DNA from 2 places in the Thiospirochaeta perfilievii genome. Region 2 is predicted to be linked to the other one. Evidence: riboswitches for the same ligand, from Rfam matches in the RefSeq annotation. Region 2 holds a riboswitch; the other holds the start of a gene.
The links. A riboswitch is a leader RNA that binds a small molecule or an ion and turns the genes downstream of it on or off. The one in region 2 is predicted to bind thiamine pyrophosphate.

Region 1: another riboswitch for thiamine pyrophosphate. It lies ahead of thiS (sulfur carrier protein ThiS); the one in region 2 lies ahead of EW093_RS16170 (thiamine ABC transporter substrate-binding protein).

Annotation. Positions count from the first base shown of each region.
Region 1 is NZ_CP035807.1:3,129,639-3,135,804, forward strand. Features, by position in the region: gene thiC (phosphomethylpyrimidine synthase ThiC) at 1-135, opposite strand, end outside; gene thiE (thiamine phosphate synthase) at 125-1,174, opposite strand; gene thiF (sulfur carrier protein ThiS adenylyltransferase ThiF) at 1,162-1,761, opposite strand; gene thiH (2-iminoacetate synthase ThiH) at 1,758-2,861, opposite strand; gene EW093_RS14540 (thiazole synthase) at 2,854-3,624, opposite strand; gene thiS (sulfur carrier protein ThiS) at 3,626-3,826, opposite strand; TPP riboswitch at 3,926-4,025, opposite strand; gene EW093_RS14550 (beta/alpha barrel domain-containing protein) at 4,053-5,054, opposite strand; gene EW093_RS14555 (hypothetical protein) at 5,100-5,369, shown strand; gene EW093_RS14560 (hypothetical protein) at 5,402-6,082, opposite strand; gene EW093_RS14565 (hypothetical protein) at 6,162-6,166, opposite strand, start outside.
Region 2 is NZ_CP035807.1:3,479,100-3,485,265, reverse strand. Features, by position in the region: gene EW093_RS16195 (MaoC/PaaZ C-terminal domain-containing protein) at 1-64, opposite strand, end outside; gene EW093_RS16190 (FAS1-like dehydratase domain-containing protein) at 75-515, opposite strand; gene EW093_RS16185 (RNA polymerase sigma factor) at 710-1,183, shown strand; gene EW093_RS16180 (hypothetical protein) at 1,184-1,912, shown strand; gene EW093_RS16175 (caspase family protein) at 1,900-4,128, shown strand; TPP riboswitch at 4,168-4,263, shown strand; gene EW093_RS16170 (thiamine ABC transporter substrate-binding protein) at 4,292-5,317, shown strand; gene EW093_RS16165 (ABC transporter permease) at 5,317-6,166, shown strand, end outside.

The DNA.
Region 1 (6,166 bases), 350 kb from region 2:
AGGGATAATAAGTCTTCCATTAGATACTTCTTTAATTAGTAACTCCCTATTTATATTTTCATTAGTTGCAACATACTCCATCTCTTTAGTAAATATACCCTTCCTAGCTGCCTCAATTTGTGTTTTATACTTCATTGTAACTCTTCTCCTCTATTTTTCTTATTACTGCTTTTACCTTAGAACTAATGTCATTACTTAAAGTTAATTCTGATACTATTGCTACAGATTTAGCCCCTTGGGAGAGAACTGAATCTATATTTGCTTCTTTAATTCCACCAATTGCCACAAAAGGGATTGATATATTTTTCTCTACCCACTTAAGATAATCTAATCCAACAGCTTTGCAGACATTTACCTTTGTTTTGGTTGGAAAGATTGGACCAACACCAATATAGTCCGCTCCATCTAACTCGGCCTTTTTTGCTTGGGATGGGCTGTGGGTTGATACTCCTATAATTTTATTTTTTCCAATAAGCTTTCTTACTCTATTTATTGGTAGATCATCTTGGCCAATATGGACACCATCTGCGTCTACTAATAGGGCTATATCTATATCATCATTAACAATAAAGGTTACATTATTTTTAGATGTAAGCTCCCTTATTTTTATACACTCTTTAAGTTTCTCCTTCTGGGAGAGATCTTTTTCTCTATACTGGATCAGTTTTAAATCCGCTTTAATAAACTCTTCTACAATATCAATATTTGAACGGCCTCTAGACCCTTTAAGGTAGGTAATCCCATATAAACTAGGAAGGGTTAGAAGTGGTTTTTCCTCTATATAAAATATAATCTCTCTCTCTAGGTTGTAAGTAACATATCTAACCTCTTTAAAAAGAGTATTCTCCTCAAATCTATTAAGACTTTTGGCTATCTCTTCTAAAGTTCTAAGGCCCTCCTGTACTCTTTTAAAATTACCTAATATTATTGATTCTATAGACTTAAACTCTTCTAGATTAAGATCTTGATCAACAATAAGCCCAATGTCCGACTGGACATCCCTATGGTGTAAAAGGGTCTTATCTAATTGATACAGGGATGTTCGAATCCTGTGCCTTGAGACCTTCAACCTCTTTGTAAGATTTAACTCGTTGTATTTAAATCGTAAAATATCTTCAATTACACGAAAGCCCTCACACACCCTATTAATGTTACTATCCATTAGTCTGTACATCTTAAATCCTTAATTGAGTATTTTAAAATTAGTGCCGCCTGTTTAGCTGAGCAGATAGAAACTCCAGGCATAATTGGGCTTATACCATCCTCAATACCAGACTTAAAATCACCAACTACTGTTAGTCTAGAATTTAACTCTCTCTCAACTATTCCATCTGTTTTCCAAAAATTACCAAGACCACTAGCAGAAACACACCTTACATTAGTGGGAATATTCTCTAATAAAGTTTTTTTGGACTCTATAGTATCAAGACCTTCAACAATAAAGTTACAACTTGAAAAAATTTTAAAGATACTATTTTTATCTAGTCTCTCCCTAACAATATCTACAGTTATATTAGGGTTAATCATAAGAAGATTCTCTTTTAATGCTTCTACTTTATAATCTCCTATCTGTTTATAGAAATAGAACTGTCTATTAAGATTAGAAATATCAATTCTATCAAAATCTACTAGGATGAAGTGTTTAAAACCCATTCTTACTAGGTTTAATGCGGTATTAGAACCTAAACCTCCACACCCTGCAATACCAACTATCTTCTTCTCTATACTTAATAGCTCTTGTTTTGTATATAGACTTGTCATACCGTTACCCAATCCTTATAAATAGGTTGATATCCTAAATCTCTTAACCTAGAATCAATTTCAAAGATTGATCTATTATCAGATATTTCAAACTGTTTATCGCTTTTACTTTTTGTATAACCACCTACATCTGTTTTTGAACCTGCAGAGATCTTGGTTACTCCAAGTTGTAATAGGTTATCCCTAAGCTCTGAACTCTCCCTTGTAGATAAAGATATACCCGCTTTTGGAAGGAATAACCTAAATACCACTATAAGTTTAGTGAAAAGCCTGTCATCTATAGTGTACTCCTGCTTAAAATTACCACTACTACTTTTGATTCTTGGTAGTGACATGGTTAAATCTGCATGGGGGTACATCTTAAATAGATATAAACTATGAATTGAAGCCATAAAAAAATCGATAATTGGGTCTCCTAAGCCTAGTAGGACACCTAAGTTTATACTTTTGATTCCGTTAGATAGAGCTCTCTTAGGAGCCTCTAACCTAAAATTATAGTCTGACTTCTCTCCATATAGGTGTAGTTTTTTATATAGGTTCATATTATAGGTCTCTTGGTAGATTGTAACATTGTGAACACCTAAATCTCTTAACTCCTTATATTCCCTATTACTCATTGAGTACATCTCTATTGAAATCGAATCAAAATATTTTTTTGCTGTTTTTATTGACTCTTTAATGTATTTAATTGGACTTTTAACCCTATCCCCACCTGTAAGAAGTAGAATGTGTCTAATACCCTCTTGTTTAAGCTTCAAGCATTCGTTTTCTAGCTCGTAACTACTTAATCGTGATCTTTTTATAGAGTTATCCTTATTAAATCCACAATAAACACACCTATTATTACAGTGGTTTGAAAGATATATAGGACTATATACTAAAACAGTTTTTCCAAACTCTCTAATAGTTAGAGCCTTAGCCCTAATAGCAAGCTCCTCTAAAAGATCATCAGAGGCTGGACTTAGAAGTGTTAGTAGGTCTAAGGGTTCTAGATCCCCTTTATTTAATACCTTTAAAACATCATCTTTAGTAAAACTTTTAAGACTCTTCTCAAAATTATAATTAAGCCAATATTTAAGATTGTTATTAAAATCATCCATTTAAAAAACCTGTTAGGGGGCTAGAGGCCACAGCTATAGAACTTCTACAACCTAAACCTGCTAGATAGGCATTTCTGCCAGATATTACAGCATCTTTAAATGCACTTGCCATCAATATAGGGTTAGGGCTAGATGCAATAGCTGTATTTACTAAGCAAGCATCAACACCCATTTCCATTACAACTGCAGCATCAGAAGGTTTCCCGATCCCCGCATCAACAATAATAGGTAGATCAATAAGCTCGACTAAAACCCTAATCATCTCCATACACCTTATTCCTCGATTACTTCCAATTGGACTTCCTAGAGGCATTATTGCTGCAGCTCCGGCATCCTTTAGGCTTCTTCCTAGGTATAGATCCGCATTTACATATGGAAGAACTATAAAGCCATCCTTAGAGAGTTCCTCGGTAGCTTTTAATGTTTCATAACCGTTAGGTAATAGATACTTGTTATCACTAATAACCTCAATTTTTATAAAGTTACCATGACCTGAAGCTCTAGATATTTGAGCTATTTTTATAGCTTCCTTAGCATCTCTTGCTCCAGAAGTATTGGGAAGTAGTTGTATATTAGGGGGGATGTAGTCCATTACAGACCTATAGGGAGAGTCAAAATCCACTCTTCTAAGTGCAACTGTTATTATCTGGGACTCACTAGCACTTGTTACTTGTGGGATTATTTCATCTGTTGAATACTTTCCAGTTCCTGTAAGTAGCCTTGAATTAAAAAATTTACCACCTAATTCAAATAGATCTTTCATCTCAACCCCCACCTACAATAGACAGAATCTCGATTTGAGACTCCTGTATAATAGAAGTAGACTCAAAGTGTTTTGACTTAATTATTTCTTGATTAAGCTGGATAATAATCTTGTTAGGATCGACTTTAAGATCTTTTAATAGTTCTAATATAGATAAATTGTTATCTATATCCCTTTTTTTACCATTGATAGTAACTTTCATTTAGTCTCCTCTGTGGGGAAACCTTTGAACATTAAAAAAGTCTAAAAAAAAGGCTTTTGAAAATATTACAATTCAAAAGCCATAAATATAAAAAAGTATATTTTTTATTTTAGGCTTCCCTACGACAGTATTAACTGTATCAGGTTCAAAGGGTCAGTATATAACTTCTCAGCCTAAATAGGCTCCCCTAGCATTTATTGAAGATTAACCAATTTTAATTTTTTATTCAAGTCTCTAAATTTAATCGTAAAAAATTTTGAGAAAAGTTAAAATTATCTATTTCTGAGGTAAAAAAACTATTAAGGTGATTCTGTGATCTTATTGCGTTTTCGAGTACTTTATATGCATAACCATATAGGGATGGTGCATTTAATAGTTTTGTATAATAATATCCATCTAAAAAGTCTCTTACTCCACCTGAAACAATAAACTCCTTCTCTTTTCCAAGACCTAGAGAGAGTAGGGTATTTACATTTTTAATCATATCAAACTTACTATTACCAATATTAATAAGAGGTTGACTATTTATCGCTTTACAAGAATTTTTATCCCTTAATAGCTCTAATTTCGTAAAATTAGTCCCACCAAAGGATGCTAAATCAATAACATCTATAGGAAGTTTTAATAACTCTTTTAAGCTACTAGGTCCAAATCCTGCACCAACTTCCTTAACAATTATTTTTGTTTTAAACTGTGGTAGTGTTTTTTCTAAGGTTATTAGTGGACTCTCTTTTAAAAGATCTCCACCCTTTTGTACCCACTCCTGTAGAGGATTAATATGAATAATTAGACCATCTAAATCTAAATTTCTAATAACCTTCTCTATTTTAAATAGCTCATCCCGATTTACTAACTGCTCAATTTGGGAAATACCTAGATTCCCAAAGAGTAGAACTTTATCTCCTGTAAACTCCCTTAGGACAAAACTCTTTGGGTTTTTATTCTCTAAATAGGGGCGTAATGAACCTACACCCATTGGAAGATTAAAAATTTTAGCTGCTGTAGCAATCCTTTTATTTATCTTTAATGATTTTCTACTACCCCCCGTCATACTCGATAAGAAGATTGGAGCTCCAATATTTTGTCCTAAGAACCTGTAGGAGTAGTGCTGAGTTTGATGGTTAGATATTAGTGGTTCATAATTAAATCTAACATCTAATAAATTCTCAGCTACCTGGGATTTTTTAGATAGCTTTATATGTTGGTTTTTTCTTAAACTTATACTCATATCTATAGTATAATATGTTACTATAAATTATTTAAGGAGAATATGTTGGAAGAGGTAGATGGAATTTCTAGATTATCCGAAGTTATGTATATAGAAAGGGACTCTAAGGGTAAGATCTCTAGGGTTTTTGATGTTGATAATAAAGAGATTGATAAAAAAATGTTACATAGATCATTTATGATTCGGGTGGAGAAAAAAGGGTTTTATTATAAAGATGAGTTTATAAAGATGGAAAATATTTTAGAGACTATGAAAAAGAGAGCGTTAGGTTATCAAAGAAGACGTAAGGGTCATAGCTTTGATTCAATTTGTTAAAGGGTAAAAAAAATCCCCCAAAGGGGACTCTCTTATTTAATATTTTTTAGGACTTCCAAAGCCTTATCTGTTACAACTTGTATATAACCACTATCAGGAAGTGTCATATTTGATATTAACTCAAATATCTTATTATTAGTAATCTCAATGTTATTTTTATTTAAATTATCTACAGCTAATAAAAAAGCGTAGGCAAAGTTATGGTCTTTAGAAGAACCGTGAACTTCCATTAATCTAGATATAGTATCAACAACTAACTGAGGATCAGCTGCTGTATTTTTAGATATACCTACAATAATCTCAGAAAGAACCATAGATTCAGTCTCCATCTCTCCAAGTTCAATTAGAGAATTTGCTGAGTTTACGGTATTAATATTACCAAGTAATCTTGTTGCCTTTTGTCTAACCATAGGAAAATTATTAACAATTCGTCCATTGTTAATAGAGATAATACCGGTACCTTCTGCCCCAAGGTCTGTAATAATTCTCATTACAAATGGATCGTTTCCATTGAGTCTTCCCTCTTCGTTCATGGCGGTTAAATCATCAATTGCCATACTCTTTAACTCCCTGTTAGGGGATGATGCTTGGCTGTCGATAATCCTAGTTTCAGCAGGGACTTTTAGATATAAATCCTCAACAGTCTCTTCCTGTGAAGATACAAATGCCAAAGAAGTTGTAAGTAATAATCCTAATAATATTGTTCTTTTCAAATTAAACTCCATATAATAACAAATATTCTAGTTACAATTATATACCATCTTCAAATAAAATAACTAGCTTTTTTTAATACTAAT
Region 2 (6,166 bases):
CTTCATCAAATTTAATTTCAGGGATAATATCTCCAACACTCAATTTATTTATATCTAAACTCATATTACTCTCCCTAGTTTGCCGGTGGAACCATAATAGTCATTTTTGCAATTAAAACAACTTCACTTCCCCGTTTAAATGTAGTTTTAAAACAAGCCATCTGCATCTTTCCATCCCTTAAGGAGTCCACAGATACAGTACCTGTAAGTTCATCACCTGGATAAATTAGTTCTAAATATTCATACTCCTCTTTTGCATGAAGAAGCCTTTTAATATCAATACCAATCTCAGTCATTCTATTCCAGATCTCAGGGTATCCCCAAAAACTCATCAATGAAGCAAATGTTAAAGGTGCAGGACTGTCCTTATACCCATCTTTTTTTGCCTCTTCTGAATCGAAATATATTGGATTCTTATCACCAATTGCACCACAAAGTTCTTTAATTTTGCAGTGCTCTACTTTGAAACTATAAGAAGGAAACTCTTTTCCCTTATAACTCATATCTAATGCCATTTCCCATCTCCTAAAAGATTTTATAATTAACTATATAATAAAAAGTTTAAAAATTAAATGTTTTTATATAATAATATTCAAAAAGTGTCAAAATAAAAATATATAACTTAATTTACATTAGTCTGCCAATGAATATAATAATTAAAAAAGTAACATATTAATAAGGTAGAGGTTTTACATATATGGAATCGAAAATGGATATAGAATTATTGTACAAAAAATATGGACCTATGGTTTATAGACGGTGTAAGACAATGCTTAAAAATGAAGAGCAAGCTACAGATGCGATGCAGGATGTTTTTGTTCAATTAATTAGAAAAAAGGATGATTTAACTATGGATGCTCCATCAAGTCTTTTATATACAATAGCAACAAATACCTGCTTAAATATCATAAGAAAAAGGAAAAACACTCCTGAGTGTGAGTCTGATGAGATCCTACAAATAATTGCAAGTTATGATGATCCTACTAAATTAGTTCTCACAAATCATTTTTTAGAGCGATTATTCAAAAGTGAGAAAAGTTCTACAAAAACTATAGCAGTTCTGCACTATGTTGATGGATTTACACTAGAGGAGACAGCCAACCAAGTAGGCCTTTCTGTCTCTGGAGTTAGAAAAAGATTAAGAAATTTAAGAGAAAAGTCTCTACTATTAAAGGAGCAATAGATGTCAGATAAGAAATTTAACCTTCGCCTTGAGCAGTATAAACTGGATGACTTAAAAAACAAGAAGATAGATTTAAATGAGAGTGATAAAGAGTATTTAGATTACATTGAGAGCTCAAATAAAAACTTCTTTGAAAAATTTAATATTAGTGAACTTGCAGAGGAGACAAAAACTAGATTAGATAATAGCCCTAGTATTGTAAAATTCCCCAAAAAAGTAGTAACAGGACTATTAACTGCTGCTGCATGCCTAATCCTTGTTTTTAATATTCTTCCTACAGCAGACTCTAAAGATAGCGATGATATACTACTTAAGGGCTCTGAGCAGATTAACATATATTTAAAAGATATGGATAAAATTGAAAAATTGAGAGACCTAGATAGGGTTTATGAGAATGATCAACTACAGATAACATATAAGACATCAGACAATTTTGGGATTATCTTCTCTGTTGATGGGTTAAACAATATAACATTTCACTATCCAGAGGAGGTCTTTAGCTCTACTAAACTTGATATTGGTAAAGAGGTAACACTTCCATCCTCTTATACCCTAGATGCTGCCCCCTACTTTGAGAAATTCTACTTAGTAACTTCAAATAGCTCATTTGATTTCTCCTTTGTAAGAAATGCAACACTTGATATAAAAATTGATCAGGGAAAAATTGTAACAGATTTAGAACTGCCATCAAAATACAATATTAAAACTATAACACTATTAAAGGAATAAAAAATGATAAAAAAATAAGAATAGCAATTTTTCTTCTATTATCAATATCACTTTATTCAAATGAGAACCGTTTAGTAAAAAGGTACGCTATACTTATTGGGGTTAATGATGGTGGGGATGAGAGAGCCATATTAAGATACGCAGAGTCCGATGCTAAAATGATAGCAGAAGTTTTCTCGGATATTGGTGGGATTGAGAAAAGTGATAGTATATTACTTCTAAACCCTACCCTATCTACTATTAAAAGATCCCTAGACCGATTAACAAAAAGAATAATGTCTGATGGGGATAAAACTAGAACTGAACTTGTATTCTACTACTCTGGCCACTCAACAGAGGAGGGATTATTAATTAGAGATGATTTATACTCATATTTAACCTTAAAGCAGGATCTTGAGAACACAACAGCTGATGTTAAAATAGGAATTCTAGACTCCTGTTCCTCTGGGGCATTTACCCTTTTAAAAGGTGGTAAACACAGTGCTGCATTTTTAGTTGATGAGTCTATAAAAACAACTGGACACGCATTTATCACATCATCTGCAGAGGATGAGTCAGCCCAGGAGTCAAATACTCTTCAGGCATCATTTTTTACCCATTTTCTTGTATCTGCACTTAGGGGAGCTGCAGATACGTCCCTAGATGGTAAAGTATCACTCCATGAGGCCTATAGTTACGCCTCCAACGAGACCCTAGCTAGGACAGAAACAACACAAGCTGGGGCACAACATGCATCCTATGACTTTAGACTCTCAGGCTCTGGAGATATCGTTTTAACAGATTTAAGAAATGCAGAGTCCAGCCTTGAGTTAGCTGATGAAGATTTTGGTAGATTTTTTATCAGAGATAGGGAGGATAATCTAATTAGTGAGGTTAATAAAAAATATGGTTCATCCCTTAGAATATCAGTACCTTCATCAACTTATACAGTAATAAAAGAGGTTGATGGGATATATTATAAGCAACAAATTACCCTCTACGTTGGTGATAGTAAGCCCCTAACACTAAATAATTATAAAGAGTTTACACCTGAGAAGAATGTAATCCGTGGAGGAAAAAGTAATCAAATTGAGTATGATTTAAATGTTCCTGAAGCCACAGCTGTTTTTGGATGGTCCACAATGGATAATATACGTGAGTTAAGAAGTGATATAAATCTTTTTTCTAAGGCAGGTTCCCTTAATGGATTTCAAATTGCCCTAGGTAGTATGGTTATCAATGATGCCTTTGGGGCCCAGATTTCAGCACTCTTTAATGTAAATGGTGGAGATCTTTCCGGGTTACAACTATCAGGTCTATTTAATACAACTGGAGGGAATATTGAGAACTACGGAGTACAGATCTCAGGACTATACAATTGGATAAGTAATGGTTCAGACTCTGTAACACTTCAAAGCTCTGGTCTATTTAACCATATAGGATCTGATACTGAGGGAAATGTTGTTCAATTATCTGGTCTAAACAACTTTATAGGAGGGAACTCCCACGGTTTTAATATACAGCTAACAGGTCTTTATAATCGTAGTAAAAATACGTCTGGTATCCAATTAGCTGGACTTTTTAATATGTCTAAAAATATGAATGGTTTGCAAATATCATCTTTATTTAACAGTGGGGAGCAGTTTAAAGGTATACAAGTTTCATCCCTTTATAATAGTGCAGATAATGTTTATGGTGCTCAGATATCCCTAGTTAATAAAGCTGACTATGTATATGGAACTCAAATAGGTCTAATTAATATTAATAAGGATATTAAAGGCCTCTCTATTGGATTAATAAATATCTCAACAGATGGAATAAAAAACTTTAACTATAGGTACAATGATACAACTAAAGAACAGTTTATAGATTATCAGTTTGGATCTAGTATTTTATATCATCTACTATATGTTGGATTACCTAAGGACCTACAAAATATTGAGACCTTTAGTATTGGGGCAGGGTTAGGTCTTCATATCCCACTAGGAAGTCTATATACTGAAGCTGACTTCTCCTTAAATAACAGATTGTTATATACTAAAAACAATATTGAATATTTAAGAAGTCATCCAAATTTAAGCTTAAAGTTAGCTCTACCGTTATGGGATGACTTTGCAATATTTGCTGGTATAAATTTTGAATTTGAAGATATATTCTCCAATAATACACTTAATAATACATATTTAGATGATATAGAGATTGCTGAACACTCATTTTTTATTGGTTTCAGAATTTGATAGATATATGTTTACTTAATTTATAAAAAAATGTAATGTGAGGTAATTCCGGGGTGTTCACTCTTTGTGATCTGAGATTAAACCCGTTAACCTGATTTGGATAATTCCAACGTAGGGAGAACTTATCTCAATACCCCCAAAAAAGCATTTTGGGAGAAAAAAAATGAAAAAACTAACACTTCTATTTTTATTAATAGTTATGTCCTTCTCATTATTTGCATCAAGTAATAATGAAGAAAAACAAACAGTTACAGATGAATTAGTCATCTATGCCTATGACTCTTTTACCTCTGAGTGGGGTCCAGGACCTCAAATAGTTCCACTTTTTGAAGAGAAGTATGGTGTAAAAGTTAACATGGTAAGTTTTGGTGATGCAGGATCTGTATTAACAAAGGTTATTAGTGAAAAAGAGGCACCAAAAGCAGATATAGTAATTGGTATAGACAACAATTTATTAGCTAAAGCTTTAAAGAGTGATGTTCTTAAACCATACTCTAGTGACACTGTTAAGAGCTTAGATAAGGGGCTTCAATTTGATAAAAAGAGTAGCCTTATCCCCTTTGACTACGGATACTTCTCAATTATTTATGACTCAAAAGTATTAAGTAATCCACCAAAATCTTTAGAAGATTTAACAAAACCCGAGTATAAAAACTCTTTAATCCTTATGGACCCAAGAACTTCTAGCCCAGGTTTAGGATTTCTATTATGGACAATCTCAGTATATGGGGATAAATACTTAGACTACTGGAACAGATTAAAACCTTCAATTTTAACTATAACCGATGGTTGGACATCAGGTTATGGACTTTTTACCCAGGGGGAAGCTCCTATGGTATTAAGTTATACAACAAGTCCCAGCTACCATATAGAGTATGAAGATAATAATCGATATAAAGCTCTACTTTTTGAAGAAGGGAACTATATGCAATTAGAAGGTTTAGGTATTGTTAAAGGTTCTAAAAATGAAGTTAATGCTAAAAAATTCATCGACTTTATGTTATCTGCAGATGCACAACAGATCATTCCACTTACAAACTGGATGTTTCCTGTAAATAACTCTGTAGAACTACCAAAATCCTATGATTCAGCCCTAAAACCTGAGACATCCCTACAACTAGACTTTAGTGATATTGAAAAGAATTACGAAGTCTGGATTAATCAGTGGTCGGAAAACGCTGTAAAATAGTGTTTAAAATAAAAGGCAGTAAAATTCTAATTTTACTGCCACTTCTCTTCCTAATTACTATTTTTTATCTCCCCCTTTTAAAGGTTTTAATTCAAGGTTTAAATTTTGAATTTTTTAAGGATATTTATAATAGTTTTTATTATAAGAAGATAATATCATTTACGGTTTATCAAGGGCTTTTAAGTGCCCTATTATCTGTTTTAATAGGAATACCTGGAGCATATCTTTTAACAAGATACAACTTTATTGGTAAGAGAGTATTTTTATCCCTATCAACTCTACCATTTATTCTACCATCAATTTTAACTGTATTAGGCTTTGTTTTACTTTTTGGAAATAGTGGTTATTTAAATAATTTATTAATGAGTTTATTTGAACTTAAATCTCCACCTTTAAAAATTCTATACTCCATTAAAGCTGTTTTATTAGCCCATATATTTTATAACACCCCCCTGGCCATTAGAATTATATCCTCTAGATGGAAAAAAATACCCTATGAGGTTATAGAGGCTTCATACTCCCTAGGTCTAGGAAAGATTAAGACTTTTTTTAAAGTTACAATTCCCTATTTAACATCAAGTATTTTAACAAGTTTTACCCTGATATTTTTATATTGCTTTATGAGTTTTGGTATAATACTTGTTTTAGGTGGTGGACCAAATTTATCAACAATAGAGGTTGAAGTTTACAGATTTGCACGTATATCCCTAAATATTCCTAAGGCGGCCTCCCTTTCCATAATAGAGAGTCTATTTACTCTGTTAATTCTATTTTTATACCTTAAAAGTGAATCGAGAGAGCCTAAGTTTATTGATGGAAGTAACCTGGTTAAAAAAATTAGTATTAAAA